4 regions of the Streptomyces aurantiaciflavus genome follow, and region 1 is predicted to be linked to each of the others. Evidence: riboswitches for the same ligand, from Rfam matches in the RefSeq annotation. Region 1 holds a riboswitch; each other region holds the start of a gene.
What was found. Region 1 has a riboswitch for cyclic di-AMP ahead of ACPT94_RS11525 (C40 family peptidase). Riboswitches for the same ligand answer to the same signal wherever they lie in the genome.
Positions count from the first base shown of each region.

Region 2: another riboswitch for cyclic di-AMP. It lies ahead of ACPT94_RS07905 (transglycosylase family protein); the one in region 1 lies ahead of ACPT94_RS11525 (C40 family peptidase).
Region 3: another riboswitch for cyclic di-AMP. It lies ahead of ACPT94_RS38415 (M23 family metallopeptidase); the one in region 1 lies ahead of ACPT94_RS11525 (C40 family peptidase).
Region 4: another riboswitch for cyclic di-AMP. It lies ahead of ACPT94_RS31100 (M23 family metallopeptidase); the one in region 1 lies ahead of ACPT94_RS11525 (C40 family peptidase).

Region 1 is NZ_JBNCAQ010000008.1:177,704-185,055, reverse strand. It holds gene ACPT94_RS11535 (M23 family metallopeptidase) at 1-728, shown strand, start outside; gene pcrA (DNA helicase PcrA) at 811-3,297, opposite strand; cyclic di-AMP (ydaO/yuaA leader) riboswitch at 3,724-3,884, shown strand; gene ACPT94_RS11525 (C40 family peptidase) at 3,893-5,065, shown strand; gene ACPT94_RS11520 (tellurite resistance/C4-dicarboxylate transporter family protein) at 5,392-6,366, shown strand; gene ACPT94_RS11515 (hypothetical protein) at 6,344-6,697, opposite strand; gene ACPT94_RS11510 (C40 family peptidase) at 7,175-7,352, shown strand, end outside.
Region 2 is NZ_JBNCAQ010000005.1:281,429-288,780, forward strand. It holds gene ACPT94_RS07885 (nucleoside triphosphate pyrophosphohydrolase) at 1-41, shown strand, start outside; gene ACPT94_RS07890 (tetratricopeptide repeat protein) at 184-1,773, shown strand; gene ACPT94_RS07895 (cytochrome P450 family protein) at 1,770-3,056, shown strand; gene ACPT94_RS07900 (transglycosylase family protein) at 3,270-4,316, shown strand; cyclic di-AMP (ydaO/yuaA leader) riboswitch at 4,522-4,688, shown strand; gene ACPT94_RS07905 (transglycosylase family protein) at 4,693-5,391, shown strand; gene eno (phosphopyruvate hydratase) at 5,773-7,062, shown strand; gene ACPT94_RS07915 (FtsB family cell division protein) at 7,182-7,352, shown strand, end outside.
Region 3 is NZ_JBNCAQ010000049.1:46,782-54,133, reverse strand. It holds gene trmB (tRNA (guanosine(46)-N7)-methyltransferase TrmB) at 1-370, shown strand, start outside; gene ACPT94_RS38425 (PrsW family intramembrane metalloprotease) at 421-1,878, shown strand; gene ACPT94_RS38420 (aldo/keto reductase) at 2,105-3,049, opposite strand; gene ACPT94_RS38415 (M23 family metallopeptidase) at 3,187-4,215, opposite strand; cyclic di-AMP (ydaO/yuaA leader) riboswitch at 4,225-4,382, opposite strand; tRNA gene ACPT94_RS38410 (tRNA-Met) at 4,740-4,813, opposite strand; gene ACPT94_RS38405 (dihydrofolate reductase family protein) at 4,977-6,104, opposite strand; gene ACPT94_RS38400 (MarR family winged helix-turn-helix transcriptional regulator) at 6,410-6,931, shown strand; gene ACPT94_RS38395 (GTP cyclohydrolase II) at 7,222-7,352, shown strand, end outside.
Region 4 is NZ_JBNCAQ010000031.1:53,907-61,258, forward strand. It holds gene ACPT94_RS31070 (Glu/Leu/Phe/Val dehydrogenase dimerization domain-containing protein) at 1-59, shown strand, start outside; gene ACPT94_RS31075 (TetR/AcrR family transcriptional regulator) at 117-737, shown strand; gene ACPT94_RS31080 (SIMPL domain-containing protein) at 788-1,555, opposite strand; gene ACPT94_RS31085 (SGNH/GDSL hydrolase family protein) at 1,705-2,490, opposite strand; gene ACPT94_RS31090 (DUF6250 domain-containing protein) at 2,637-3,344, opposite strand; gene ACPT94_RS31095 (hypothetical protein) at 3,359-3,514, opposite strand; gene ACPT94_RS31100 (M23 family metallopeptidase) at 3,769-4,767, opposite strand; cyclic di-AMP (ydaO/yuaA leader) riboswitch at 4,772-4,930, opposite strand; gene ACPT94_RS31105 (alpha-galactosidase) at 5,237-7,309, opposite strand.

The DNA of each region.
Region 1 (7,352 bases):
GGCGCCGCACGCCCGCCAAGCGCTCCGCGCTGCTGACGGTGGCCGTGCCCTCGGCCTGTGTCATGGGCGTCGCCGGGATCGCCGCCGCCTCCGTCTCCACGCTGACCAGCGACGACAAGGACGTCTCGACCACCGCCTCGGACGCGCAGGCGGTGAAACCGTCCGCGGCCAACAACAAGCTGGACGCCCAGCTGCAGACCCTGACCGCCGAGGCCGACGCCTTCGCCGACCGGGCCAGCCGTACGCAGGAACGTATCGACCTCAAGGCTCAGCAGGAAGCCGAGAGGAAGAAGGCGGCGGCGGAGGCGGCCCGCAAGGAGCGGCTGCGCCCCAAGTACGCCCTCCCGGTCGCCCAGCACGGACTCAGCGCCTACTACGGCCAGGCCGGCATCAACTGGATGTCCACGCACACCGGCATCGACTTCCCGGTCTCCTACGGCACCACGGTGATGGCCGCGACCGACGGCACCGTGCGCACGCAGTGGAACAGCGCCTACGGCAACATGATGATCGTGACGGCGAAGGACGGCACGGAGACCTGGTACTGCCACCTCTCCAGTTACCGCGTCGCCTCCGGCACGACGGTGAAGGCCGGCGACCCGATCGCGTACTCCGGCAACTCCGGCAACTCGACCGGCCCGCACCTGCACTTCGAGGTCCGGCCGGGCGGAGACTCGTCGATCGACCCGCTGCCGTGGCTGCGCAGCCACGGTCTCGACCCGACGTAGACCTCGATCCCTTGACGAGCCCCCGCAGTTGAGCGGGGGCTCGCTTCATGTCATGCGCCCTTCATGGGCCCCCGGCCCGGGCCTACAGTTTCTCCACCGGCGCGTACCGCAGCAGCAGCCGCTTCGGCTTGGTGTCGCCGAAGTCGATCGTCGCCTCCGCGTTGGCGCCCGTGCCCTTCACCGCGACGACCGTGCCGAGCCCGAACTGGTCGTGGGTGACGCGGTCGCCCACGGCCAGCGAGACGACCGGCTTCTCCGAGGTCCGCCGTGTGGCGAAGCCGGACGCGCCGGACGCCGACGAGCGCGAGCGCGAGGAGGACAGCGAGGCCGCCACCCCGGACGCCGGACCGGACGACACGGGCGAGGTCGCCCCCGTCCGCTTCCAGTCGACATGGGTGGCCGGGATCTCCTCCAGGAACCGGGAGGGCGGGTTGTACGACGGCTGCCCCCACGCGCTGCGCATCGCGGACCGCGTCAGATACAGCCGCTCCCGCGCGCGGGTGATGCCGACGTAGGCCAGGCGGCGCTCCTCCTCCAGCTCCTTGGTCTGACCGAGGGAGCGCATGTGCGGGAAGACGCCGTCCTCCATGCCGGTCAGGAACACGACCGGGAACTCGAGGCCCTTGGCGGTGTGGAGGGTCATGAGCGTGATGACGCCCGAGCCGTCCTCCTCCTCGTCGGGGATCTGGTCGGAGTCGGCGACGAGCGCGACCCGCTCCAGGAAGTCGGAGAGCGAACCGGACGTCTCGCCCTCACCGGACTCCTGCTCGAACTCCAGGGCCACGGCGGCGAGTTCCTGGAGGTTCTCGATACGGGTCTCGTCCTGCGGGTCGGTGGAGGCCTGCAGCTCGGCGAGGTAGCCGGTGCGTTCGAGCACCGCCTCCAGGACCGTCGCCGGGCCCGCACCGGACTCGACGATCGTACGGAGCTCCTCCATCAGCACGTTGAACCGCTTCACGGCGTTCGTCGACCGCGCGGCCATGCCGTAGGCCTCGTCCACGCGCTTCAGCGCCTGCGGGAAGCTGATCTTCTCGCGCTGGGAGAGGGCGTCGATCATGGCTTCGGCGCGCTCGCCGATGCCCCGCTTGGGCACGTTGAGGATGCGGCGCAGCGGGACCGAGTCCTCCGGGTTGGCGAGGACACGCAGGTAGGCCAGGACGTCCCGGACCTCCTTGCGCTCGTAGAAGCGGACACCGCCGACGACCTTGTAGGGCAGGCCGACGCGGATGAAGACCTCTTCGAAGACACGGGACTGGGCGTTGGTGCGGTAGAAGACGGCGACATCGCCGGCCTTCCCCTCGCCCGCGTCCGTGAGGCGGTCTATCTCGTCGGCGACGAACTGCGCCTCGTCGTGCTCGGTGTCGGCGACGTATCCGGTGATGCGCGCGCCCGCGCCGGCGTTGGTCCACAGGTTCTTGGGGCGGCGGGACTCGTTGCGCTCGATGACGGCGTTGGCGGCGGACAGGATCGTCTGCGTGGAGCGGTAGTTCTGCTCCAGCAGGATCGTCGTCGCGTCCGGGTAGTCCTCCTCGAACTGGAGGATGTTGCGGATCGTCGCGCCGCGGAAGGCGTAGATCGACTGGTCGGCGTCACCCACGACGCACAGCTCGGCCGGCGGGATGTCGTCCTCGCCGGGCGGTACGTCGACGGGGTGCTCGCTGGTGCCGACGAGCTCGCGGACGAGGGCGTACTGGGCGTGGTTGGTGTCCTGGTACTCGTCGACCAGGACGTGCCGGAAGCGGCGGCGGTAGTGCTCGGCGACGTCGGGGAACGCGCGCAGCAGGTTGACCGTGGTCATGATCAGGTCGTCGAAGTCGAGGGCGTTCGCCTCGCGCAGCCGCGACTGGTAGAGGGCGTAGGCCTGGGCGAGGGTCTTCTCGAAGCCGTCGGTGGCCTGGGCGGCGAAGTCCTCCTCGTCGATCAGCTCGTTCTTGAGGTTGCTGATCTTGGCGCTGAAGGACTTCGGCGGGAAGCGCTTCGGGTCGAGGTCCAGGTCGCGGCAGACCAGGGCCATGAGGCGCTTGCTGTCGGCGGCGTCGTAGATCGAGAACGACGACGTGAAACCGAGCTTCTTGCTCTCGCGCCGCAGGATGCGCACGCACGCGCTGTGGAAGGTCATCACCCACATCGCGTTCGCACGCGGGCCGACGAGCTGCTCGACGCGTTCCTTCATCTCGCCCGCGGCCTTGTTGGTGAAGGTGATCGCGAGGATCTGTCCGGGATGGACATGGCGCTCGGCGAGGAGGTGGGCGATGCGGTGGGTGAGCACGCGCGTCTTGCCGGATCCGGCGCCGGCGACGATGAGCAGGGGGGTGCCGGAGTGGACGACGGCGGCGCGCTGGTTGTCGTTGAGCCCTTCCAGGAGCGCCGCCGCGTCGATCGCCGGGCGCGGGGCGCCGTCGCGGTAGTAGGCGTCCCGATCCGGAGGCACGTCGAACTTCCCGCCGAACAGATCGTCCGGAAGCGGCTCCGGAGCGTGATCGTCCTCGGGCGGCGGCGGGGGCTCCTCCTCGTGGCCACGAGGGGCCTGGAGGTCCGCCAGGAAGCTGTCGTCAAAGAGGCTGCTCATCGCTCTCCGAGTCTAGGGGCCCTCACTGACAACCCGCCGCCGTCCCCAGAACATCCGCGAATTCAGTGGCCGATCAAGAATCCGGCGATCTTGCGGGACCGGGCGCCCTGAGTCCTCGCCCTGCCGAATCAACGCGTCACGGACCGTGACCGGAGGGCTCGGCACGTACTTGCGCTTGGCGCGGTCGGGATTATTCGGTCGACAACCATGAAACCGGTCGGACAGTGCCATTGCGGCATGAAGTGAGCGAATGAGCTCACATCACTCCGGATTGGCGGCGCCGCGTGAAGCCCTGACCCAAGGTCACGAAAATGTATCGGGCATATCACCCATCAACCTTCACAGGGGCCACACCAGTTGGCTACCGTGCCGGGCAGGCCGTACGACCCCCACCGGCGAACCTCGCCGGGCCGCGCGGCCTCCGCCGAGTCCGGCGCGCCCCCTCGCGGCAGCCGGAGCCGGGGACCCACCGAGACCTTGGGGTGAATCGGCCCGACTCCCCTCCGGAGACAAGGCCGTAGGGCAACCCTTCCGAACCACCCGCCCGAACCCGACAGCTAACCCGGTAGGCGGAACATGGAAGGAGTCGCCTCCCTTGGCGTCGCAGCACCGCAAGCCACGCCCCTCGGGTACGCGCGTAGCAGGCATACGCACGCCCGCTCTCGCCACCGCCGCCCTCACCTCGATGGCCCTGCTCTCCCAGACGGCCAACGCCGCGCCCTCCGCGGACGACAAGCCGAGTCTGGAGGAGGTCGAGAAGAAGGTCGACGACCTCTATCGCCAGGCGGAGACGGCGACCGAGAAGTACAACGCCGCCAAGGAGAAGACGACCAAGCAGCGCAAGCGCGTCGACTCCCTCCTCGACAACGTCGCGCAGCGCGCCCAGAAGCTCAACGAAGCACGGGAGCGGCTCGGTTCCTTCGCCGCCGCCCAGTACCGCACCGGTGCCTCCGCGCCCGACACGGCGACCTTCCTGCTCGCGGACTCCCCGCAGGACTACTTCGACCAGACCCAGCTGATGGGGCGCCTGACCGAACGCCAGAAGGGCGCGGTCGACGACTACTTCACCGAGCAGTCGGAGACGATGAAGAAGCGTCAGGAGGCCACGAAGAGCCTCGAGACGCTCACCGACTCGCAGAACGACCTGAAGACCGCCAAGGCCACCGTCCAGAAGAAGCTCAGCACCGCACGCACGCTGCTGTCGCAGCTGACGGCGGAGGAGAAGGCGCGGCTCGCCGCGATCGAGAAGCAGAAGCAGGAGGAGGCCGCCCGCAAGGCGGCGGAACTGGCGGAACAGCAGGCGGCCGAGGCGGCGGCCGCGCAGCAGGAGAGCAGCACCTCCTCGAGCTCGGACACGTCCTCGTCGTCGTCGCCGTCCTCGTCCGCTCCCGCCGCGGACGCCTCGTACACCACGAAGGCCGAGAAGGCGCTCGCCTTCGCCCGCGCGCAGATCGGCAAGCCGTACGTCTGGGGCGCCACCGGTCCCGAGTCCTACGACTGCTCCGGCCTCACCCAGGCCGCCTGGAAGGCCGCCGGCGTCACCCTCCCGCGCACCACCTACGACCAGGTGAACGCCGGTACCACCGTCCCCCTCGCCAACGCCCTCCCGGGTGACCTGATCTTCTTCTACGACGACGTCACCCACGTCGGCATCTACATCGGCAACGGCATGATGATCCACGCCCCGAAGCCGGGCGCGTACGTGCGCGAGGAGTCGGTGTACTACGACGGCGAGTCGTCGATCCACAGCGTGGTGCGCCCGGCCTGAGGGCAGCCGGTGCCCGGCGGTCGTCGCCGGGGGCGTCGCCGGGCGGTCGTCGCGTGCCTGTGAGTGGGGGCACGCGCGCGTGAGCGGGTGGCTCCAGTGCGTCAGGGAGCGCGGCGCCCCGTCCGCGCGCCCCTCACCTCCGCCCGGCGCCCGCACTGCGCGACCGGCGCCCCTGGAGCCCCCTCTCCGCGCCGGCGCACTCCGCCCCACCCCGTCTGACACCCCTCACCCCACGCCGTCTCCGCTGTCCTGTGCCCGCGCGTAATTCCTCGTCCCCGCGCGCGTGCCCCCTCGCAAGCCGTCCCGTGCTGCTTAGCATCGGCCGCATGCCCGGCTCTTCCCCCTTTCGCTCCTGGTGGGCGCGGCGTACGCCGGCGGCCGGGGCCGTTGTGCTGGCAAGCGGCATCCTGTCGGTCGGTCTGGATCTGGCGGGGTACGCGGTGCTGTCCCGGATCGCACTGGCGACGGCGGGCGCCGTCTGGGTGGCGCTGGCAGTGGGCTTCGTCGTACGGCTTCTGGGCGAGCGCGAGCGGTGGCGGGCGGAGGCAGGTGCGCCGGAGGCGCTCACGGCCGTCGCGGCGACCACCGTGCTCGGCACGCGGTTCTCCGCGCTCGGACGGCAGCAGCTCGCCGAGTCGCTGCTGGCGCTCGCGGCGGTGCTGTGGCCCGTGCTGCTGGTGAACGTCATGCGGCGTTGGAGGCGGCGCATGTCCGGGGCGGTGTTCCTGTGTTGTGTGGCCACACAGGGGCTGGCCGTACTCGGTGCGACTCTTGCCCGGGCCGAGGAAGCGGCCTGGCTCGCGCACACCGCGCTCGTGCTGTTCTGGCTCGGCCTGGTGCTGTACGGCTTCGCGCTGGCCCGTTTCGACCTGCGGCAGGTGGCCGGGGGCGCCGGGGACCACTGGGTGGCGGGCGGCGCGCTCGCCATCTCGGCGCTGGCGGGGTCGAGGCTCCTCACGGCCGACGACGGCGGCCTGTACCTGTGGAACGAGGACGACACCAGCGCGCTGCGCACGATGACCGTGGGGCTGCTGATTCTGGACCTGAGCTGGTACGCCGTACTGCTCGTGGCCGAGGCGCGGTGGCCGCGGGCGCGCTACGACACGCGGCGCTGGGCGACGGTGTTCGCGATGGGGATGACGGCGGCGGGGACGCTGTCCGTCGCCGCCGCCGTCGGCGTCCCGTGGCTGGAGTGGCCCGGGCGGGTGCTGCTGTGGATCGCGGTGGCGGCGTGGACGGCCGTCGCCGCGGGATCGGTCGCGGCGGCCCGCGCGGCCGTCAGGTCCAGAGGACCGCGATGAAGACGTTGGCCACGGTCAGCAGCCCGACCAGACCGAACAGGGGCTTGTCCACCTTCTCGTCGTCGCGCTTCACGTAGACCAGGCCGAGGATCACGATCAGCAGTACCAGCTTCACGCCGATCTTGATGTTGTTGACCTCCTGGTCGTCCGCCTGGTTGAGGCCGACCAGGATCACGCCGGTGACCAGCATCGTCGCCGCGCCGTGCAGCATCGCGGGGACGAAGCGGGCCGTGCCCTGGCCCATCGCCTTCATCTGCGTGAGGAAGCCGCCGAGGAGCGCGGCGATGCCGATGATGTGCAGGCCGACGAAGAGATGGATGAGTACGTCCATGAAGCCGGATGCTAATCAGCCGCGCGGAGGCCACCCGACACCGGCCCACCTCCTGTGACGGCACCTGCATATGCGCCCCATAGCACTCCGCCGCTCCGACGTGTCCGGTTTCCGCCGTATCGGTCAGCGCGCCGCCCGAAGTCGACGCTCCTGGACCGGATCGACGACCACACCCGGTCACCTGTCACTGCGCTCGCGTCACTTCCGCACATCCCGTTACCGACTCGACACGGACGGGCCTAGCGTCCTCCCCCAGGTGACCGGCTCCCCACCGCCGCCCGGGCCAGGGGCGGCAGTCGGCCACCACCGCCGAGAAAGTCCGGCGGCGCCCCGCTCCCCTGTGCGGGCCGCCGCCGGGCGCGTCAGCCGCTCCCCGCGGCCGTACGTCCGTCCGCTCCCGGCGGGCAGTGGGTCCCGCCCGGGCCCCTGATGGCCGTACCCGACGAGGCGGTCGTACGAAAGGACGTGCAGTCCCACGTGGCAGCGCACCGCAAGCCCCGACAGCGCTCGCTCGGCGGCCATAGCGTCCGCACGGCGGCCACGATCGCCCTCGCCGGCGCGGCGGGCACGACGGTCTTCGACGGCACCGGACACGCCGAGCCGAGCCCCACACCGGCGCAGGTGAAGGCCAAGGTGGACAAGCTGTACCAGGAGG
Region 2 (7,352 bases), on a different contig from region 1:
ACCGGGATGCGATTCGCGGGGTTGAGGGCGTGGGGGATTAGTACGGTGGGGTTCTGATTCGTCGGCGTGGGCGCGGGGGCTTGTATGGCGCGGAGGAACACGAGGTATCGCCTTGCGAGTTGCAGGGAGTGCGGCACCTCCACGAGCAGCCGTGACAGCGCTTGCCCGGTGTGCGGTACGCCCTTGCGCGAACCGGAAGCCGAGTCGATCCCGGTTCCCATCGCCCCCGCCCCCGCCCCCACCTGTGACCACGTCGACGTTCCCGTGGTGCCCGCCGAGGCTGCCCCGGCCGCCTCCCGCGATCACGTCGACCTCAGCCACGGCACCTTCCACGCCGCCGTGATCGGCGCCCAGTACAACTACGCTTCCGCCCCCACCCCCGTCACCCTCGCCGACACCTGGCCTCAACTCCGCGCCGTCCGCCGTCTCACCCTCGGTATCCGCCCCGCCCGCCGCTTCGGCGACGAGCCCACGCTGCCGCCGTACGTGCGCCGTGACACCGACGACCTACTCGACCGGATCGTCGAGGAGCGCCTGCGCACCGGCGGACTGGTCGTCGTCACGGGGGAACCGCTCTCCGGCAAGTCGAGGACGGCCTGGGCGTCACTGCGCCGGGTGGGCGGCGGCATCCGGACCCGCGTCCACAACGCCCAGCCGGGCACGGACCTGCGCGGCCTGCCCACCGCCCTGCGCGGCCGGGACCGCTCGGGCAACCACGTCGTCTGGCTGGACGACCTCGAAGGCCACCTCGGCGAACAGGGCCTGACAGCCGGTCTGCTGGCGCAGTGCGTCCACGAGGGCGTCCTCGTCCTGGCCACCATGCGCGACGCGGCCTACGACGACCGTCGCTTCGGGGACGGGCCCACGGCCCGCGTGCTGAGCGGAGCGTCCACCGTGCAGCTGACCTGCCACTGGAGCGAGGCAGAACTGGCGCGGCTCGACGAGGCGGCCGATCCGCGCCTCGTGGACGCCCGCCGGCATCGCGGGACGCTGGGCGTGACCCAGTTCCTCGCGGTCGGGCCGGAGCTGTGGGAGGAGTGGCTGCGGGCCGGCCGGTCGTTGGCGCGCAAGCGCGGGCACCAGCTGGTGCGGGCGGCCGTCGACCTGGCCCGGTGCGGGGTCACGGCGGCGGTGCCGCTGGAGCCCCTGACGACGTTGACCGGTCCCTGGCTGGACGAGGCTCTCGAATGGGCGGTCAGGCCCCGGCTCGGCACCGTCGGCCTTCTCGTCCGGGGAGAGGAAACCGGGACGTGGCGGGCGAGCGGACCCCTGGTCGCGGATGCCCTGCGGTCGCCGGACCTGTCTCCGCTGAAGCACGACCAGTGGCTGAGCGCTGTCCGGGAGGCGCACAAGCACAGCCCGGACGACTTCGACGACGTGGTCCGGGCGGGACGCGCGGCCCTCCGCGCCTTGGGTGAGGCGGGGGACGGCAACGCGATGAACACCCTCGGTGTCCTCGCGGGCCTTGCCGAGGACCACACCGACGCCAGGTTCTGGTACGAGAGGCTGGCGGACCGGAGCAAGACCTGGGGGACCTTCCTGTTCGGCCAGTACCTCGCCGGGCGGGGTGAGCACGCCGAAGCCATCCGCTACTACGAGGCGGCAGCCGAGGCCGGTAACCCCGTCGCGGTACAGGACATCGGGCCCCTCCTCCTCATGCGCGCCGAACACTGGCTGGCCCGGGCCGCCGAAGCCGGTTCCCAGTCCGCCGCCGCCCAGCTGACCGCCCTCCGCGAAGCCCTCGCCGACATCCCGGCTACCGTCGAGGAGTGACCGACCAGCCCACCCCCGACAGCACCGCCCCGGAACTCTTCACCTGGGAATTCGCCACCAACCCCTACCCCGCCTACGCCTGGCTCCGCGAGCACGCGCCTGTGCACAGGACGCGCCTGCCCAGCGGAGTGGAGGCCTGGCTGGTCACGCGGTACGCCGACGCCAAGCAGGCCCTCGCCGACCAGCGGCTCAGCAAGAACCCCGCGCATCACGACGAGCCCGCGCACGCGAAGGGCAAGACCGGCATCCCCGGTGAGCGCAAGGCCGAGCTGATGACGCACCTGCTGAACATCGACCCGCCGGACCACACTCGCCTGCGACGCCTCGTCAGCAAGGCGTTCACACCTCGCCGTGTCGCCGAGTTCGCGCCCCGCGTGCAGGAGCTCACCGACCACCTCATCGACCGGTTCGCCCCGCAGGGCACCGCCGACCTCATCCACGACTTCGCGTTCCCCCTCCCCATCTACGCCATCTGCGACCTCCTCGGCGTTCCCCGCGAGGACCAGGACGACTTCCGGGACTGGGCGGGCATGATGATCCGGCACGGGGGAGGCCCGCGCGGTGGTGTCGCGCGGTCGGTGAAGAAGATGCGCGGCTATCTCGCCGAACTCATCCACCGCAAGCGCGAGGCCCTGTCCGCCGAGCCCACGCCCGGCGAGGACCTCATCTCGGGCCTCATCCGCGCCTCCGACCACGGCGAGCACCTCACCGAGAACGAGGCCGCCGCCATGGCCTTCATCCTCCTGTTCGCCGGCTTCGAGACGACCGTCAACCTCATCGGCAACGGCACCTACGCCCTCCTCACCCACCCCGAGCAGCGGCACCGGCTCCAGGACTCCCTGAACTCCGGCGACCGCGCCCTCCTCGAAACCGGCGTCGAGGAACTCCTGCGCTACGACGGCCCCGTGGAACTCGCCACCTGGCGCTTCGCCACCCGCCCCCTCACCCTCGGCGGCCAGGACATCGCCCCCGGCGACCCCGTCCTCGTCGTCCTCGCGGCCGCGGACCGCGACCCGGCACGCTTCACCGACCCCGACGTCCTCGACCTCTCCCGCCGCGACAACCAGCACCTCGGCTACGGCCACGGCATCCACTACTGCCTCGGCGCCCCGCTCGCCCGCCTGGAGGGCCAGACCGCCCTCGCCACCCTCCTCACCCGTCTCCCCGACCTCCGGCTCGCCGCCGACCCGGCCGACCTGCGATGGCGCGGCGGCCTCATCATGCGCGGACTGCGCACCCTGCCCGTGGAGTTCACCCCCGTAGCACCGGCTGAACCACGCTGAACCGGGGCCCACCTTTCGCACCCGTCCGCTGACCCGCCGTGATGTGGCCGTACGGCGAAGCAAAGGTGACCGTTCCTCAACTCTGTGATCTTCACGTGATCTGCGCGGCATTAACTTGTGACAAGTGATCGTCTGCCGATACGTTCACTCGTCAGCGCGGCGACCCCGCTTCGGTCGCCGCGCGGGCACTGCTGTCTCGAGAAAGGCGCCCGCATGCTCTCCGGGAACGGTCGTCACCGTCGCCCCCGCCAGGCCCCGGCCCTCCTCGTCGCGGCCGGGGTGACCGGTTCCGCCATCGCCATCCCGCTGCTCGGCGCCTCCGGCGCGAGCGCCGCCGACGGCACGGTGTGGGACAAGGTCGCGGAGTGCGAGACCGGCGGCTCCTGGAGCGCTGACAAGGGCGGCGGTGAGTACGGCGGCCTGTCCCTGACCCAGGAGGACTGGGAGAAGTACGGCGGCCTCGACTACGCCTCGCGCCCCGACCTGGCCAGCCGCAACCAGCAGATCTCCGTCGCCCAGAAGCTCCTCGCCGACCAGGGCGTCGGCGCGTGGGGCACCTGCGGGCTGACGTCCGGGCTCAGCAAGGAGTCCGGCTCGCTGGACCTGGACACGGGCGTGGCGGGCGACTCGTCCGACTCCTCCATAACGTCCGGCTTGTCCGACCTGTCGAAGGGCTCGTCCGGCTCCTCGGACTCCTCCGGCTCCTCGAAGGATTCCGGCGACACCTCCACCGACCCGTCCGCCGACTCCTCACCGGATTCCACGAATTCGCCCTCCTCGTCCCCTTCATCCCCTTCGTCTTCCACCTCCTCCACGCCGGGCGGCTCCGCCGCGTCCGGCCCGTCCACCGGCGCCGACGCGAGCGGTTCACCGGCGGGCGACAGTTCGTCCACGGGCACCCGCGAAACGGACGACTCGGACAACTCGGGGCAGAGTGCCGGTTCTTGGAGCCTCGTCGACACCGGTGCGGCCGACACCGCGGCCGACGCGACCGGCTCCGGCCGTCACCGCGGCGGCACCGCCGACGAGAGCGCGACCGACGACAAGTCCGCCGCCTCCTCCGGCCGTCACGCCGCGAGCACCCTCGGCGGCACGGCCGGCACCTACACCGTCCGGGCGGGCGACTCCCTCGCCTCCATCGCCGACTCCCTTGACCTCGACGGCGGATGGCGCGCCCTCTACGCCGAGAACAAGGACGTCATCGGCGCCGACCCGAGCGACATCGCTCCCGGTCAGACTCTTGTGACCGGGGTCGAATAGGGCCTAAATCCCGAGAAAACGGGGGGAGTTCACGTCACACTTCGCACCCGAATGTCCGGTTTGGTGAAAGTGTGGGATGAGTCTCAGAAGCGCTGATCGTCTTTGAAATTCCGCCGATCGCGTGTCTACGGTCATGAGCGCTCGGCAACCCGAGCCCCGGCTGTCGCAACGCCGAATCCTGCCAGCGGCCGCCCGGGAACAGTCGTCGCGTCAAGCGCCGCAGGCAGGAGCGGGGGACCCAAGGTAAGTGCCGCACCGGGCAGTTGACGGCCGCGGCTAGGGGTGAAGCCACACCTCCCACGGAGGAGTGGCCGGGCAACTCAACCGGCCCGAACCCGACAGCTCACCTCGCAGGCGTCGGTGAGGGGATCGATCCATGCTGTTTTCCGGCAAGGGCAAGCACCGTCGTCCGTCCAAGGCCACTCGCGCCATCGCCGTCGCCGGTGTCACCACCGCCGCCGTCGCCGCCCCGCTGATGGCGGCCGGCAGCGCCTCCGCCGCCACGGCCTCCGAGTGGGACGCCGTCGCCCAGTGCGAGTCCGGCGGCAACTGGTCCATCAACACCGGCAACGGTTACTACGGCGGTCTGCAGTTCTCCGCCTCCACCTGGGCCGCGTACGGCGGCACGCAGTACGCCTCCACCGCCGACAAGGCCTCCAAGGCGCAGCAGATCGCCGTCGCCGAGAAGGTCCTCGCGAGCCAGGGCAAGGGTGCCTGGCCGGTCTGCGGCAAGGGCCTGTCCAGCGCCGGGTACAACGGCGGCTCCGCCGACAGCGGTTCCGGCTCCGGCTCGTCGGGCGCCAACACCCGTTCGACCGAGGAGCGCAGCGCCTCCCGCTCCGCCGAGCGCCCGGCCACCGAGACCCGGAAGACCCAGAAGACGGTCACCACCCCGACCGGCAAGAAGGTCAAGAAGGGCGACGGCGAGTACAAGGTCGTCAAGGGCGACACCCTCAGCTCCATCGCCGCGGAGCAGAACGTCAAGGGCGGCTGGGAGAAGCTCTTCCAGCTGAACAAGGACATCGTCGAGGACGCCGACCTCATCTACCCGGGCCAGCAGCTGCACCTGAAGTAAGAGGCGGCTCTTACCCAAGTCACAGCCCCCTCACAACCGAGGCCCGCACACTGAAGGCCTCGTGAGGGTGCCCCCCGCCCTCACGGGCTCCCCGCCCCGGTGCGTGTTCCCCCGTACGCACCGGGGCGGGGTTTTTCCTTGCCCGCCCGTGTCCCGCGGTTCACCTCGCGTTCCCGGAGTCGCCCTTCAGTTCCCGGAGTTTCCCCGGCCCCCTTTGTTCCGACCGGGAACAATGTGTACCGTCAGTCTGTCCACGGGACGGTCGGTCGGCTGCCGACGGCCCCGGGACGGTTAGGCTCTAGTCGCAAGGCTCAGCAAGGGCTCATCACGGCCCACACGTGCCCCGCACTACCAGCGTCACATCCCAAGAAGGAGATGCTCGTGCCGTCCATCGACGTCGTCGTAGCCCGGGAAATCCTGGACTCCCGAGGCAACCCCACGGTCGAGGTCGAGGTCGGCCTCGACGACGGCAGCACGGGTCGTGCCGCCGTCCCGTCCGGCGCCTCCACCGGTGCCTTCGAGGCCATCGAGCTCCGCGACGGCGACCCCAACCGTTACCAGGGCAAGGGCGTCGAGAAGGCCGTCCTCGCCGTCATCGAGCAGATCGGCCCGGAGCTGGTCGGCTACGACGCCACCGAGCAGCGCCTGATCGACCAGGCGATGTTCGACCTGGACGCCACCGACAACAAGGGCTCCCTCGGCGCCAACGCCATCCTCGGCGTCTCCCTCGCCGTCGCCCACGCCGCCTCCGAGGCCAGCGACCTGCCGCTCTTCCGCTACCTGGGCGGCCCGAACGCGCACCTGCTGCCGGTGCCGATGATGAACATCCTGAACGGCGGCTCGCACGCCGACTCCAACGTGGACATCCAGGAGTTCATGATCGCCCCGATCGGCGCGGAGTCCTTCTCCGAGGCCCTGCGCTGGGGCACCGAGGTCTACCACACCCTCAAGAAGGTCCTGAAGAACAAGGGCCTGTCCACCGGCCTCGGCGACGAGGGCGGCTTCGCCCCGAACCTCGGCTCCAACCGCGAGGCCCTCGACCTCATCCTCGAGGCCGTCAAGGAGGCCGGCTACACCCCCGGCGAGCAGATCGCCCTCGCCCTCGACGTCGCCGCGTCCGAGTTCTACAAGGACGGCTCCTACACCTTCGAGGGCAAGGAGCGCTCCGCCGCCGAGATGACCGAGTACTACGCCGAGCTCGTCGAGGCGTACCCGCTCGTCTCCATCGAGGACCCGCTGTTCGAGGACGACTGGGAGGGCTGGAAGACCATCACCGCCAAGCTCGGTGACAAGGTCCAGCTCGTCGGCGACGACCTGTTCGTCACCAACCCCGAGCGCCTGGCCCGCGGTATCGAGGAGGGCGCCGCCAACGCCCTGCTGGTGAAGGTGAACCAGATCGGTTCGCTCACCGAGACCCTGGACGCCGTCGAGCTCGCCCAGCGCAGCGGCTTCAAGTGCATGATGTCCCACCGCTCCGGCGAGACCGAGGACGTCACCATCGCCGACCTGGCCGTCGCCACCAACTGCGGCCAGATCAAGACCGGCGCCCCGGCCCGCTCCGAGCGCGTCGCCAAGTACAACCAGCTGCTGCGCATCGAGGAGATCCTCGACGACGCCGCGGTGTACGCGGGCCGTTCGGCCTTCCCCCGGTTCCGCTTCGCGGACCAGTAGGCACAGCAAGGGCCGGCCCCTGGCGGGCCAGGCCTCAGCCAGTCGTACGTACGTCCCCGTACTCGGTCCCGTACCGTGTCCGGGGACGTACGCACGTGTGAGACGGGAGGCGGGGGACAGTGGCCGCGAAGGACCGGGACCGTTTCTCCACCGCGACCAGGATCCGGTTGCTCGGCGAACAGACGGCGGCCCGCGTCTATCGCTCCCAGACCCGGCGCCAGGCCCGCCGCTCCCGCCTCACCGGCCGGGCGGCCCTCCTCGCGCTCGTCCTGTGCTCGCTGATCGTGGCC
Region 3 (7,352 bases), on a different contig from region 1:
CGGCGACGCCATCATTCTGCTGCGCGAGATGCTGGACCCCGACTCCCTCGACGGGCTGCGCGTCTACTTCCCCGACCCCTGGCCGAAGAAGCGGCACCACAAGCGCCGCCTGATCCAGCCGGAGTTCCTCAGCCTCGCCGCGACCCGTCTGAAGCCGGGCGCGCTGGTGCACTGCGCGACCGACTGGGAGCCGTACGCGGAGCAGATGCTGGAGGTGCTCACCGCGCACCCCGACTTCGAGAACACGCAGGCGGACGGCGGTTTCGCGCCCCGGCCCGAGTTCCGGCCGCTGACCCGTTTCGAGGGGCAGGGGCTGGACAAGGGTCATGTGGTGAACGATCTGCTCTTCCGCCGCGTACAGCACGGCTGACCGAACCGACCCCCTCCACCACCGTCCTCTCCCTCGTTAGGGTCGATGCCGTGGCCATCAGTCCCCCGTACCCACCGCACCCGCCGCAGCCGCCCCGGCCGGGCGGCACACCCGAGGGAGGTGTGCTCCGGCACGCGCACTGGTGGCAGCACAGGTGGGTCCGTTACGGCGCGCTGATCACCCTGCTGGCGCTCTCCGGACTCGTCATTCTGGCGCTGGTGCGGGAACAGACCGGCACGCAGGGGTTCCTGGTCGGGCTCGGGCTCGCCGTCTTCCCCGTACCGCTGCTCGTCGCCGCCTTCCGGTGGCTCGACCGGGTCGAGCCCGGCCCCTGGCGGAACCTGCTGTTCGCGTTCGCCTGGGGCGCCTGCGCGGCGGCGCTGATCGCGATCGTCGCCAACAGCTTCGCCACGAGATGGATCGCCACGGCGACCGCCGACCCCGCAGGCGCGGACACCCTGGGCTCCACCGTCATAGCGCCGGTCGTCGAGGAGTCCGCGAAAGCCGCGGCCGTCCTGCTCGTCTTCCTCTTCCGCAGGCGGGACTTCACCGGAATCGTCGACGGAGTCGTCATAGCCGGGATCACCGCGACCGGCTTCGCGTTCACCGAGAACATCCTCTACCTCGGCACCGCCTTCGGCACCGACCAGCTCACCGGCGACAGCGGCATCGCCTCCGTCACCGCCGCGACCTTCTTCGTGCGCATCATCATGTCCCCGTTCGCGCACCCCCTGTTCACGGTCCTGACCGGCATCGGCTTCGGCATCGCCGCGCTCTCCGGGGACCGTCAGCGCGTACGACGCGTCCTGCTCCCGCTGACCGGCCTGCTCCTCGCGATGGCCATGCACGCCCTCTGGAACGGCTCGTCGGTCCTCGGCGAGTGGGGCTTCTTCGCGGTGTACGGGGCGTTCATGGTGCCCGCGTTCGCGGTGCTGACCTGGCTGGTGGTGTGGACGCGCCAGCGCGAACTGGGCACCGTGCGCGAGGAACTGCCCGCCTACGCCGCCGCGGGCTGGCTCACCCCGGCGGAGCCGTACGCGCTCGGCTCGATGCGAGCCCGGCGGCTGGCCCGCGACTACGCCCGCCGGCACCTGGGCAAGCCGGCCGCGCGGGAGGTGGCGCAGTACGAGGCCTACGCGACCTCGCTCGCGTTCCTGCGGCACCGGGGACGCCTCGGCCGCGCCGGTGCCGACTTCGTCGTACGGGAACGCGAGTTGCTGAACGAGCTGTGGCGGCGCAAGGACATCGCGCGCCCCGCGCTGGACCACGCGGCCCGGATGACGGCACCCCCGGTACCGGTGGCCGCACCGCCCTGGCCGGTCTACGGGGTGTACGGGCAGGGGTACGGGCTCGGGTACGCCCACGGGTACGGACACGGGTATCCGGCGGGGGCGCAGTTGTATCCGCAGCCGTATCCGTATGCGCAGCCGCAGCCGCAGGCACAGCCGCAGCCCGGGTACGCGGGGTACGGGTACAGTCCGCATCCCAACCACCCGTCCAACTCTTAGGGCACCGGCTGGACCCGAAGGGCCCCGAAGGGCCGGGCCCCTAAGAGCACCAAAGCATCACGGGCCCCTAGTGGGTCAAAGGACCACTAGGAGCCCGTAGGGGCCCCAGGGACCACTAAGGGCCCGCGGGGGCCCAAGGGCCACTAGGCCCCGCAGGGAGCCGAAGGACCACTAAGGACCATAGAGAGCCCAAGGCCCCCCGCCCCCCCACCCCCTACGGACCGCGTTACGCCGACGCCTGCGTCAGCCGTGTGGTCTCCGCCTCCGTCAGGTTCAGCTCGGCCACCGCCAGCAGTGCCGGCAGTTGCTCCACGGTGCGTGCGGAGGCGATCGGGGCGGCGATCGTCGGCTGGGCCGCGAGCCAGGCCAGCGCGACCGTGGCGATCTCGCTGTCGTGGGCCCGGGCGACCTCGTCCAGGGCGGCGAGGACCTTCTGGCCCCGCTCGGTCTCCAGGTGTTTCGCAGCGCCCTCGGCCCGTGCGCTGTCCACGGTCGTGCCGGGCCGGTACTTGCCGGTGAGGAAGCCGGACGCCAGCGAGAAGTACGGCACGGCGGCGAGCCCCGAGGCGGCGGCGACGTCCTGGAGTTCGCCTTCGTACGTGTCGCGGGAGACCAGGTTGTAGTGCGGCTGGAGGGCCACGTACCGGGCGAGGCCCTCGCGGTCGGAGAAGTCCAGGGAGGCCCGCAGGCGTTCGGGCGAGATGTTGGAGGCGGCGATGTGCCGGACCTTGCCGGCCTTCACCAGGTCGTCGAGGGCGCCGATGATCTCCTCGACGGGCACTTCGGGCTTGTCGAAGTGGGTGTAGTAGAGGTCGATGTGGTCGGTGCCGAGGCGGCGCAGGGAGGCGTCGGCAGCGGCCTTGATGTTGGTGGCGCTCAGCCCCTGGAAGTCGGGGTGCTGGCTGACCTTCGTGGCGATCACGACGTCGTCGCGGTTGCCGCGCGCCTTCACCCACTTGCCGATCAGGGTCTCGGACTCGCCGCCGCTGTTGCCGTCGACCCAGGCCGAGTAGGAGTCGGCGGTGTCGACGAAGTTGCCGCCGGCGGCCGTGTAGGCGTCGAGGACGGCGAAGGTGGCCGTCTCGTCGGCGGTCCAGCCGAAGACGTTGCCGCCGAGGGCGAGCGGGAAGACCTCGAGGTCGGAGGAACCGAGCTTGCGCAGAGAAGTCATGCTCTGCGTCAACGCCTTGGCCGGAGGCGCGCATTCCGCGTCTCCGGCCAAGGGTTCGCAAACATCCGGGAAATGTCCGGGGAGAACGCGGGAGACCTCACCGACCCCCGGGAACCTCCGGAAACTCCCCGGAAGACTCAGGGGTTCACGCCGTGCTCCCGCAGCCAGGCTCCCGGGTCGATGCCGGAGCTGCTGCCGCCGGGGTGGACCTCCAGGTGGAGGTGGGCGCCGGTGACGTTGCCGGTGGCGCCGACTCGGCCGATGACCTCACCGGTGGAGACCTTCTGGCCGACGCTGACGCTGATGGAGGACTGGTGGGCGAACCAGATCTCGGTGCCGTCGTCGAGGGTGAGCACGGTCTTGTACCCGTACGACCCGTCCCAGCCTGCGGAGGTGATGGTGCCGCTGTGCACGGCCTTGATCAGGGTGCCGGTGGGGGCGGCGAAGTCGAGGCCGGTGTGGTACCCGGAGGACCAGTAGGCGCCGGCCTGGCCGAAGGTCGAGGTGATGGTGTACGAGGAGGTCGGCAGCGTGTACTGCTTGGCGAGCTCGGCGAGGCGCTCGGCCTCGGCCTTCTTCGCGGCCTCTTCGGCGGCCTTCTTCTTCGCGGCGGCGGCCTTGGCCTCCGCCTCCTGCTTGGCCTTGGCTGCCGCGTCGGCCTCCGCCTTGGCCGCGGCGGCCTTGGCGGCGGCCAGGGCCTTGGCCTCGATCTGGCTCTGCTGCGACTCGGCCTGCGCCATGATCCGGCTGCGCAGCGCCTCGCCGGCGTCGGCGGCGCTCTCCGTGCTGTCGTCCGTGGCGACGGAGGTGCCGAAGGTGCTGAGGGCGGGCGCCGTCTCCTCGGGGGTGTCCTCGTCCGAGATCAGGGAACCCACGGAGGGGAGGTCCGGCATGGAGATGGAGACCGGCGGCTTGCCGGTGTTGGCGCTGGCCATGCCCGCGCCGCCGACGGCGGCTATGACGCCTACGCCGAGGACGGTGGAGCTGCGGGCGAGTCCGCCGCGCTGCTTGGACTTGGCGACGCGGTGCCGGCCGCGAACCGGGCGAATGGACTCCTCGGTGGGGTTCCACTCCTCCCAGGGGCCCTCGTCGGTGCGGTAGCTGCCGTAGCCGAAGGTCTGGCTGGGCGCGCTGGGGGCTTCTGGGGCAGGCCGGTTGGACGCCACGCGGGCGTACTCCTTTCCTTCCGTCGCCTACCGGGTTAGCTGACGGGTTCGGAGCGGGAAGGTCTCCTACGCGCGTATACCGGCCGTTGTTACACGGCGGCTTCCGCGTGATTCACCCCAAGGTGGTGGTTCCCCGGTTCCCTTACGGGATTCGGCGCGTGCGCACGGAGCCGCCTCTTGTGACGGCTGGGACGACCGCGCTGCGTTATCGAACGTTAATAGACCCGGGCCCGGGATTCCAAGCCGTTCCGCTTGATCAACAACATTTTTGGCCTGGACTTTTGTCCCACGTCCGGTGAAAAACGGGCGAGTTGACCTTCGCTAGGAGATACCTCAGGGGCGCATCAGGGGTCACACGGGTTTTGATGGTGACTCAGATGTTATGCGGACGGCGCTCACCCGGTCACCGGCCGTGATGATGATCAAGGGTGAAGACATGCGGGGAAGTACGGGGAAGTACGGGGAAGTGGATGAACGCACCGAGGGCCGGAACCCTGATTCGGGTTCCGGCCCTCGGCCTTGAGTAGCGGGGACAGGATTTGAACCTGCGACCTCTGGGTTATGAGCCCAGCGAGCTACCGAGCTGCTCCACCCCGCGTCGGTATGACACCAGTGTACGCCATGCGTGGGACACGAAGCACAACGGTTGATTCATGGGCTGTCCGACCAGCTCATGAGGGAGTCCCCGACCAGCTCACAAGGGAGTCCCGACCGGCTCCGAGGGGACACCGACCGGATCACAGGGGTCCCCCCCGGGGGGCTCACAACAGGTGGCTGTTGGGTGCCTTGGCCTGCTCCTCGTAGTCCGGGAGTACGACGACGTCCACGCCCGCCGCCGTCAGCAGCCCGGTGCCGTCGGCCGCGTGGACGAAGGTGTCCGGCTCCCGCCAGGCCGTCACGACCCGGCGGACACCCGCGTCGAGGATGAGGCGGGCGCAGGGCGCCGGGCGGGAGGAGCGCCGGGTGCAGGGTTCCAGGCTGGTGAAGACGGTGGCGGTGGGCAGTCGGGGGTCGGCGGGGTCGATCTTCGCGAGAGCCGCCTCCTCGGCGTGGACGACGGGGTCGCCGGCCTCCCGGGAGTGGCCGCGGGCCAGCTCCGTCCCGTCGGCGGCCACCACCACCGCGCCCACGCTGAACGCGGTCCGCGAGGGCGGGCAGGCGGCCGCCAGCTCGCAGGCGAGGGCCAGCCAGTGCCGGTCGGCGGCGGCGGGGAGCGGGCCGGTGCCGGGTGCGGTGGGCTCGTAGCGCATGAGGACGACGTCCTCGATGCGGCGCGTCTCGACGAGCCGCAGCCGTCCGCCCTGGTAGCCGCCCGGACCGAAGAGCCGGGGCGCGTTCGGCTCGCCGACGAACAGGGGGGCCAGGACGAGCTGGAGTTCGTCGGCGAGGCCCTCCTGCAGGAGCTGGGTGTGGATGGTGCCGCCGCCCTCGACCATGAGCCGCCGTACGCCCCGGACGTCGTAAAGGTGTTCGAGGAGTCGTCGCCAGTCGAGGCCGGGGCCCAGGGGGACGACGTCGGCGGCGATGCCGAGTGCGCGGGCGCGTTCGGCGCCCCTGTCGGTCGTGTACACGACCTTCTCGCCGCCCGTGTGCCAGAACTTCGCCGCCGGGTCCAGCTCGCCGGAGCCGCTGACCGTGACCTTGAGGGGGTACTCCGGCTTGCCCGCGGCCAGGCGGGCCGCCCGGCGGTCGGGCGAGTTGACCAGGAGCCGGGGGTTGTCGGCGCGGATGGTGCCGGCGCCGACCAGGATCGCGTCGACGGAGGCGCGCACCTCGTCGACCCGGTCGAAGTCGGCGGGGCTGGAGAGCAGCAGGCGGTCGGGGCCGGTGTCGTCGAGGTAGCCGTCGAGGGAGACGGCGGCGGACAGCAGGACGTACGGGTACGGCATCGGCGCGGTCTCCCGGGCTGGTTCTGGCGGCGGACTGGGTCTGGCGGCGGGTTGGGCGTGACAGCGGGCTGAGTCTGTCGGTGGTCGGGGCCGGCGGGTCGGGGCTGGAAGCGGGTCGGGTCTGTCGGCGGTCGGGTCTGTCGGCGGTCGGGGCTGACGGGTCGGGTCTGGCAGCGGTTGGGGCCGGCGGTGGGCCAGGGTCGGCGGCGGCTCGGCCGGGTGGCCTTTCTCCGTGGAACCTGGCCGAGCGGTATCCGGCCGGGACAGCTCTTGGTTCAAGTTTGAAACAAACCTACACTGGTGGCATGACGACCCGCTGGCTCACCCCCGAGGAGCAACGCGCCTGGCGCGCGTACGTCGCCGGATACCTCCTCCTGGAGGACGCCATCGACCGGCAGCTCCAGCAGGAGGCCGGCATGCCTCACCTCTATTACTCCATCCTCGCCACCCTCTCCGAGAGGCCGGAGCGACGGCTGCGCATGACCGACCTCGCGGAGCGGCTGAAGATCACCCGCAGCAGGCTGACGTATGCGGTGACCCGCCTCGAGAAGGACGGGCTGTTGCGGCGCGAGGAGTGCCGCTGGGACAAGCGCGGGAGCGTCGCGGTCCTGACCGACGAGGGCATGACGGTCCTGGAGCGCGTGGCGCCCGGCCATGTCGAGACGGTCCGCGCCTTCCTCTTCGACCGGCTCACGCCCGAGCAGGTGAGGCAGCTGGAGGAGATCTTCACGCAGGTCACACAGGGACTCCAGGGAGGCGACAGCGAGGCCGCGCCCGACGATCTCCCGTGGCGCCGACGCTCGTCGCCCTGCTCGGGACCCACGTGAGGCGCGACCACGTGAGCCGCGATCACGCGAGCCCCGCCTCCGTAAGCCGACCACGCGAGCCGTGACCCCGTGAGTCGCAACCCATACGAGCCACGCCGCTCATGAGCCATGCCGCCCATGGGCCACGCCGCCCGCGAGTCATGCCGCCCTGAGCCACGCCCCGTGGGCCGCAGCCGCATGAGGCGCGCCACAAATCCGTTGCTTCAAATTTAAAGCATAGGGTAGGGTCTCGACTCGTAGATCTGCTTCAAATCTGAAGCAGAGATGATCGCCTGGACCCGGAGACCCGCATGCCCGACACCCCCGCCGCCACACCGCGTGCCCGCGTCCGGGTACCGCTGCGCTTCGCCGACGGCTACTCCGTCGACGCCGAACTCGTCACCTTCCACGGCCTGGTCGACGGCCAGGAGCACGTGGCCGT
Region 4 (7,352 bases), on a different contig from region 1:
ACGCGGTCGCCGCCCGGCGCCTGGCGGTGATCGCGGAGCGGTTCGGCCGCCGGCGGTGAGGGCGTCCGCGCAGGTCGCGGCCCCTGCGCGAGGGGCCTGGTGTGTAGGGTGACGGCGTGGCGAGGGTCCGGTTGAGTGTGGCCGAGCGGCGCGAGGAGCTGCTGCGGGCCGCCATCGAGCAGATCGAGGCGCGGGGCGTGGCGGCGGTCAGGATCGCCGACGTGGCCGCGGCGCTCGGCGTGAGCAACGCGCTGGTGCTCTATCACTTCGAGACCAAGGAGAAGCTGGTCGCCGCCGCGTTCGCGTACGCGGCCGAGGACGACCTGGCGCATCTGCGCAAGCTGCTCGGCCGCCGTACGACCGCACTGCGCCGGCTGCGCTCGGCCGTGCGCTGGTACGCGCCCACGGGCCAGGCCAAGGGCTGGCGGCTGTGGATCGAGGGCTGGGCGGTGTCGCTGCGCGAGCCCGCCCTGCGGGAAGTGGCCCGGGACCTCGACCGGCAGTGGAAGGCGGCCCTCGCCGAGGTGATCGCCGAGGGCGTGGCCGCGGGCGAGTTCCGCTGCCCCGACCCGTCCGGCACCGCTCTGCGTCTGACGGCCCTGCTCGACGGGCTCGCCGTGCAGCTGACGTCCTACGCGGGTGCGGTGTCCCGGGCCCGGGCGCAGGAGTGGGTGGACGAGGCACTGGCCCGGGAACTCGGGCCGGGCACCGGGACGTTGAGCGCCCAGGAGCGCTGAGGGGCCCGGAGGGGCCCTGTCGGCCCGGCTTCCTCGCCCCCCTCCTCTCCTCACTCCAGCTCGTACACCGCCGTGACCGTCGCCGTCGCGCGGATCATGCCCGGCGCCACGGGCACTCCCGCGCCGAGGCCGGCCGCCTCCGCGGTCTGCGGTACGGGGCGCGGGTGGCCGACGGCGTCCTCGCTGAGGGAGACGAGCCGGCCGAGGCGGTGGCCGCTGAGGCGGGCGTACTGCTCGGCCTTGGCGTGGGCGTCGTCGTGCGCGGCCCGGCGGGCGCGGTCCTGAAGCGGTGCCGGGTCGGACACGTCGAAGGCGACGGAGGTGATGCGGCCCGCCTCACCGGTGGCCTCGGCGATCGCCTGGAGCACGGCGCCGGTCCTCGTCACCTCACGGACCTGCACGACGAAGGACTGCGCGGCCTGATAGCCCTTCAGACGGGAGGTGCCGTCGCTGGAGTCGTGGACGGGCATGAGGGAGACGTTCTCGGTACGGATGTCCCGGTCGGCGACGCCCTGCGCGCGGACGGCCCCCAGCAGCGCGTCGGCCGCCCTGGTCTGCGCGTCCAGGGCCGTCCCCGGGGTCGGGGCGATGGTTTCGACGCCGGCGCCGACGATCGCGAGGTCGGGGTCGGCGCTCGCGCTGCCCTCGCCGGTCACCGTGAGGGTGGCCGGGCTGGGCGCGGCCGGCAGCGCGGCGACGGGCCGGGCCGGCAGGGCGGTTGCCACCGGGGCGGCGACGGCCGGGAGACCGAGGGCGAGCAGGGTCACGACGGCGGCGGTGACCGGCTTGCGAGGGCGGGACATGGGCGGACGGGGCATGCGGGAGCGTTCCTTCGGCGCCGGGGGACGATGTGCGGTCATCCCAGCAGCCGGACCGGGCCGCGCGGCCGCACCACTCCCGGGTGCTCACCTCACTGGTGGAGCGGCCGGCCGTCCGACGTGGACGGCCGGCCGCGCACCGGCGCGGCTCACGCCACCGACGCGATCCGCATCTTGATGTCGTCGGGCGACAGCGTGCCCTTGGCCGTCACATGGTCGCCCGAGGACTCCCCGCGCAGCCGGCGCCCGATCCACGGCACCAGGTACTCGCGCGCCCAGTGCACATCGTCGCGCCGGACATCGAGGGTGCCGCGCGGCGGGAGCGGCGGCCAGGGCTGCTCCGGGTCGGCCGGGACGTCGAGGCCGAGGACCTGTCCGGCGCGCAGCGCCACGCGCGTGTGGCCCTCCGGAGAGAGGTGGAGCCGGTCGTCGTCCCAGGCCCTGCGGTCCTGCACCGACTTCAGGGACCACAGGTCGAGGACCGGGCAGCCGTACCGGTCGGCGATGGCACGGACGTGCCCGTTGTAGGTGGCGATCTTGCCGCGCAGGTGCTTCAGCACGGGCACGCCACGGGTGTCGAAGCCGGTCGTCACCATGACGGTGCCGGCGGCGGAGGTCAGCGCGGCGATGGCCCGCTCGAAGCGCTCGGCGACCTCGTCGGGGTCGGTGCCGGGGCGGAGGATGTCGTTGCCGCCCGCGCAGAAGGAGACCAGGTCGGGCGCGCGCTCCACCGCCTTCGGCAGTTGGTCCGCCATGATCTGGTCGAGCAGCTTTCCGCGCACCGCCAGGTTGGTGTACTGGAAGTCGCCCTCGGGCCGCCGGTCCGCGAGCAGTACCGCGAACCGGTCGGCCCAGCCGACGAACGCCCCGTCGGGGCCGGGGTCGCCCACGCCCTCGGTGAAGCTGTCCCCCACCGCCACGTACGACCCGATCACTGATCTGTTGTCACTCTTCGAATCGTCTGCCACAGGAGTGCATGATCCTCCTTCGAATGTGACCTACGCGACCGTAGGCAGGGGTTGACGTGCGGTGAGATAAGCCACTCCTAAAGAGTTTGCCAATCAGGGAATAAGGCACCCCGTCAGCCACGTCGACGCAGCGACCACACCCGGAAGCCGCTGATCCGGAAGTGGCTCCAGGTGGTGCGGAACGCGAAGTGCCCGCTGGTGTAGGGCTCCGGGTCGGTGTAGTCGAAGACGAGCCGCCCGTTGTTCCACCACCGGACGGTGGAGCCGTCGGAGACGATCCGCACACGGTTCGGCTCGTTCGCCACGAGCAGCGGCTCGGTGTAGTCGAGAATCAGGGGCCGCACCCCCGCCTGGCCGACGTAGCGGCGCAGCCGGGTGGTGGTGTTGGTGTTGGCGCCGTAGCCGACGTAGTACGTCTTCAGGTGGTCGTACTCCGCCAGCGCCCCGCCGCGCGGGGTGGCGAAGAGGTCGTCCGGGGAGCGGACGTCGACGGCGTTCCAGAAGTTGTTGAGGTCGGAGACGCGGTCGTTGACGCCGCCCGCGGAGACCGGGGTCGCGGTGTACTCGAGGACGTACGGCCCTTCGAGGCGCTGCTTGAACCAGATGGTCGCGCCGGCGGGCACGTCGACCTCCAGCGTCCCGCGGGAGGCGGTGACGGTGCCGCCGTTCTCCAGTTCCACGGCCCACTTGCCGAGGCCGTGGCGGAAGTCGTCGTGGGCGACGAGGCGGCGGTGGCGGGGCGAGGCGCTCGCGGTGGGGGCGAGGGCGGACAGGGCGGCGCCGGCGGCCAGGGCGCCGAAGGCTCTGCGCGTGGTCGTCATGGGATGCGGCTCCTTCAGTGGGCGGGGGTGATGAGGGAGGGCTGCGGGACACGGCGGGTCTCGGTGCCCGCGTAGCGCTCGGCCGCCTGGCCCCCGGGCGGGGAGCAGAGCCCGGCCGGCAGGGCGGCAGCGGTGACGGCGACGGCTCTTCGGCGTCGGACGGGGTTCACTCGGGACCTCCACAGAGCGTCAGAAAGCGCTTGCACCTGACGGAGATCACTGTGTCCCGACTCCGGCCCGGCTGTCGACGCCCGGGGGCGACCTGCCACAGGACCGCAATGAAACGATCATGAAAAAGCGAAGCCGACCATGGCGGTCGGCACCCGCACACCGGCCCGACGGGTGCCGCGCACGCCGAAGGCCGGACCCGTGGATCGGGATCCGGCCTTCGGTGTGCGTGTCAGGCAGGTGGTCGTGCGGGAGGTCAGCCGACCGGGACGCCGCGGGCGCGGAGGTAGGCGACCGGGTCGACGTCCGAGCCGTAGTTCGGCGTGGTGCGGATCTCGAAGTGCAGGTGCGGGCCGGTCACGTTGCCGGTCGCGCCGGACAGGCCGACCTGCTGACCCGCGGAGACGGTCTGGCCGGCCGAGACCGAGAGCTGGGACAGGTGGCCGTACTGCGCGTAGTAGCCGTCGGCGAGCCTGATGACGACCTGGTTGCCGTACGCGCCGCCCCAGCCCGCGGAGACGACCGTGCCCGCGCCGACCGCCTTGAGCGAGGTGCCGGTCGGGACGACGAAGTCGACGCCGGTGTGGTAACCGCTGGACCACATGCTGCCGGACATGTGGTACGGGGTGCCGACGGTGGCGCCGGCCACGGGCTGGACGTAACCGGTGGCGTTGCCGGTGAGCTCGGCGGCCTCGGTGGTCGACGTCTTCGACGCGGAGGACTGTGAGGCCGAGGACTTGGAGGAGTCCGACGACTTCGAGGACTTCGACGACTGCGAGGACTTCGAGGAGGAGGACGAACCGGTCGAAGCGGACGGCGACTTGGTGGCGCCGGCCGTGGCCTTCTTGCCGATCGAGAGCTTGAGGCCGGGGTGGATGAGCGACGGGTTGCCGCCGACGGCCTCACGGTTGTCCTCGTAGAGCCGCTGCCAACCACCGCTGACGTGCTGCTCGTCGGCGATCTTCGAGAGGTAGTCGCCGGCCCGCACCGTGTAGGTCGTGGCGCTCGCGGCGGACTTCGACTCGGCGGCGGACTTCTGCGCGACCGGGACGGCCTGAACGGCCTTTTCCGAAACCGAGGAAACCGAGGAAACCGAGGAAATCGACTGGGCGGCCGCCGACTGGGCCGGCGCGGCATGGGCGCCGGTGGCCCCGATGAGCGGGAGTGCGAGCGCGGCGCCGCCGGTTCCGGCGGCGGCGATGGAGCGGGTGAAGCGCTGGGGCTTCGGACGGCGGTGCTTACCCTTCGCGGGCATGGCGAATTCCTCTCCGGCGCCTGCGAGGTGAGCTGTCGGGTGCGGACTGGAGATGTCCGGCCGTACCGAGGCACGGCTTTACCCCAAGCCTGTTCCGGAGACCGGAACAGGCGGTTCTGCCTGTGGGTCCCCCGCTCCTGCCGTGCACGGGTGAGTGTGTGCGGGCTCCGGGCGGCGGCAGGATTGGGCGTCCGTCCGGAGTGGAGTGGAACGTAAGCGACCTAGACGCACAGGGACAAGCAGAGGTTGCGCTGTTCACGCCTTTCTCTTGATCCGCTGCGAGAATTCCCCGTCACGCTCCGTGCATCAAAAGGGCCGCTTTCCATGGAACGCCCTTGAAAAGCGCCATAATTACGTGAACATGACGGGCGACGCACGGTCACGAATATGACGCTCCTCACGTGACAGCCCTCCAGGATCCTTTATTCCGGAGCGAGTTGGAATGAAGGATCCAATTCGGACAGAAACCTCAGATGCGACGCAGACGGATAACCGCCGCATCAAGGTCGCCCCGCAGTCCGGTGCGCAACCCGTGGTGCAACAGCACCGCCCCCCGGTACGCTTCGCCCGTTTCGAGGCATTCGTACGATGCCGTCGGGTCGAGGCCGCGCAGCCGCAGCGCCGGAACCGGCTCGCCGTACCGCTGCGCCTGGAGCCAGGCGAGGACGACGGCCTCGTCCCCGCGCACGTACTGCACCGCGCTGAGCCCGCCCTCCGGGGCCCGCAGCCGGTAGAGGTCGCCGTGCTGCACCAGGGGCCGGATCTCCTTGTAGAGCTCCACCCAGCGCCCGGCCTCGTCGAGTTCCTCCTCGGTCCACTCGGCGAGGTCGCCGCCGACGCCGAGCACCCCCGCCATGGCGCTGACGAACCGGAAGCGCAGCGAGCTGACCCGCCCGTTGAGCTGGGTGTTGGGGCTGTCGGTGACCCAGGCGGCCATGACCCGTGCGGGGTGGATCTGGCTGAAGCCGTGCTGGATGGCGAGCCGGTCCAGCGGGTCGGTGTTGTCGGAGGTCCACACCTGGTCGGTGCGGCTCATGACCCCGAGGTCGATCCGCCCGCCACCGCCCGAGCAGGACTCGAAGGCCACGCCCGGGTGGGCCGCCCGCAGCCGGTCCAGCAGCGCGTACAGGGCGCGCACATGGTCGACCCAGAGCCGCTGGGCGTAGGAGTCGTCGGGCCAGCCGGCGTCGGTGAAGCAGCGGTTGAAGTCCCACTTGACGTAGTCGATGGGCGCGCTGGACAGGAGCGTGTGGAGCTGCTCCCACAGGTACTCCTGGACGTCCTCGCGCGCGAGGTTGAGTACGAGCTGATTGCGGAATTCCGTCCGCTTTCGTCCCGGCTGGAACTGCACCCAGTCGGGGTGCGCCCGGTACAGGTCGCTGTCCGGGTTGACCATCTCGGGCTCCACCCAGATGCCGAACTGCATGCCGAGCTCGTGCACCTGGTCGGCGAGCGGCTTGAGGCCGTTGGGGAAGCGGTCGGGGTTGGGCCGCCAGTCGCCGAGCCCGGCGTGATCGCCGGTGCGCGCCCCGAACCAGCCGTCGTCGACCACGAACAGCTCGACGCCGATGGCCGCGGCGCGCCGGGCGAGGGTCGCCTGCTGCTCCTCGGAGATGTCGAAGTAGGTGGCCTCCCAGGAGTTGAACAGCACCGGCCGGTCCCGTTCCGCGTCCGGGATCACGTGCGCGCGCTGGTAGGCGTGCCAGGCGCGGCTCGCGCCGCCGAAGCCGCCGTCGGTCCACAGTCCGGCGAAGACGGGCGTGGTGAAGGACTCCCCCACCGCCAGCCGCAGCAGACCCGAGTCGTCGTACCCGGCGCCGCCGGTGATCTGCACGCGCGCGTCGGGGAGTTGGGCCACGGCGATCCGCCAGGAGCCCGACCAGCCGAGGGCGCAGCCGTAGACCTCGCCGTGCTCCTCGGTCGCGTCGGTGTCCAGGGCGACCCAGGGCAGGTGCTGGTGGCCGGTGTGGCCGCGGCGGCTGCCGATGACCTTCTCACCGTAGGTGAGGGGGGCCCGGGTGAGGCGGGACTCGGCGGCCCAGCGGCCGTGCAGCTGGGACAGGCGCCAGTCCTCGCGGTCGGGCAGGGTCCAGGTGGCCGAGTCGGCGCGGAGCAGCTCCAGGGGCTCGTCGCCCTCGTTGCGCAGGGTCGCCCAGCGTTCCACGACGTCGCCGCGCATCCGGTAGTGCAGGGTGATGTCCAGCCCCGCGTCCCGGAAGCGCAGCCGCAGCTCGTCGCCCTCCGTCTCGTGCCCCGCGAAGGTCCACTCGGTGCCGCGCCGCTCGGCGGTGCGCACGGACAGGGCGGGCCGGACGAAGCGGGCGCCGCCCTCGACGGGGTACTCCTCGCGGCCGTCGAGCGGGGACTCGAAGGGCCAGTAGTCCGGCAGCGGGCGCACGGCGAGGGCCTCGGCGTCGGCGAGCGTGAGCCGCGGACCCCAGTGCAGATGCACGAGCTCGTCGGCCTCGGTGACATGGACGGCGTAACTGCTGCCGGGCCCCGAAAGGAGCCAGGTACGACCGTCGGCGGCGGACTCGGGCATCACAAACTCCCACTGATTCGAACAGGTGCGATCAAGCACGCAC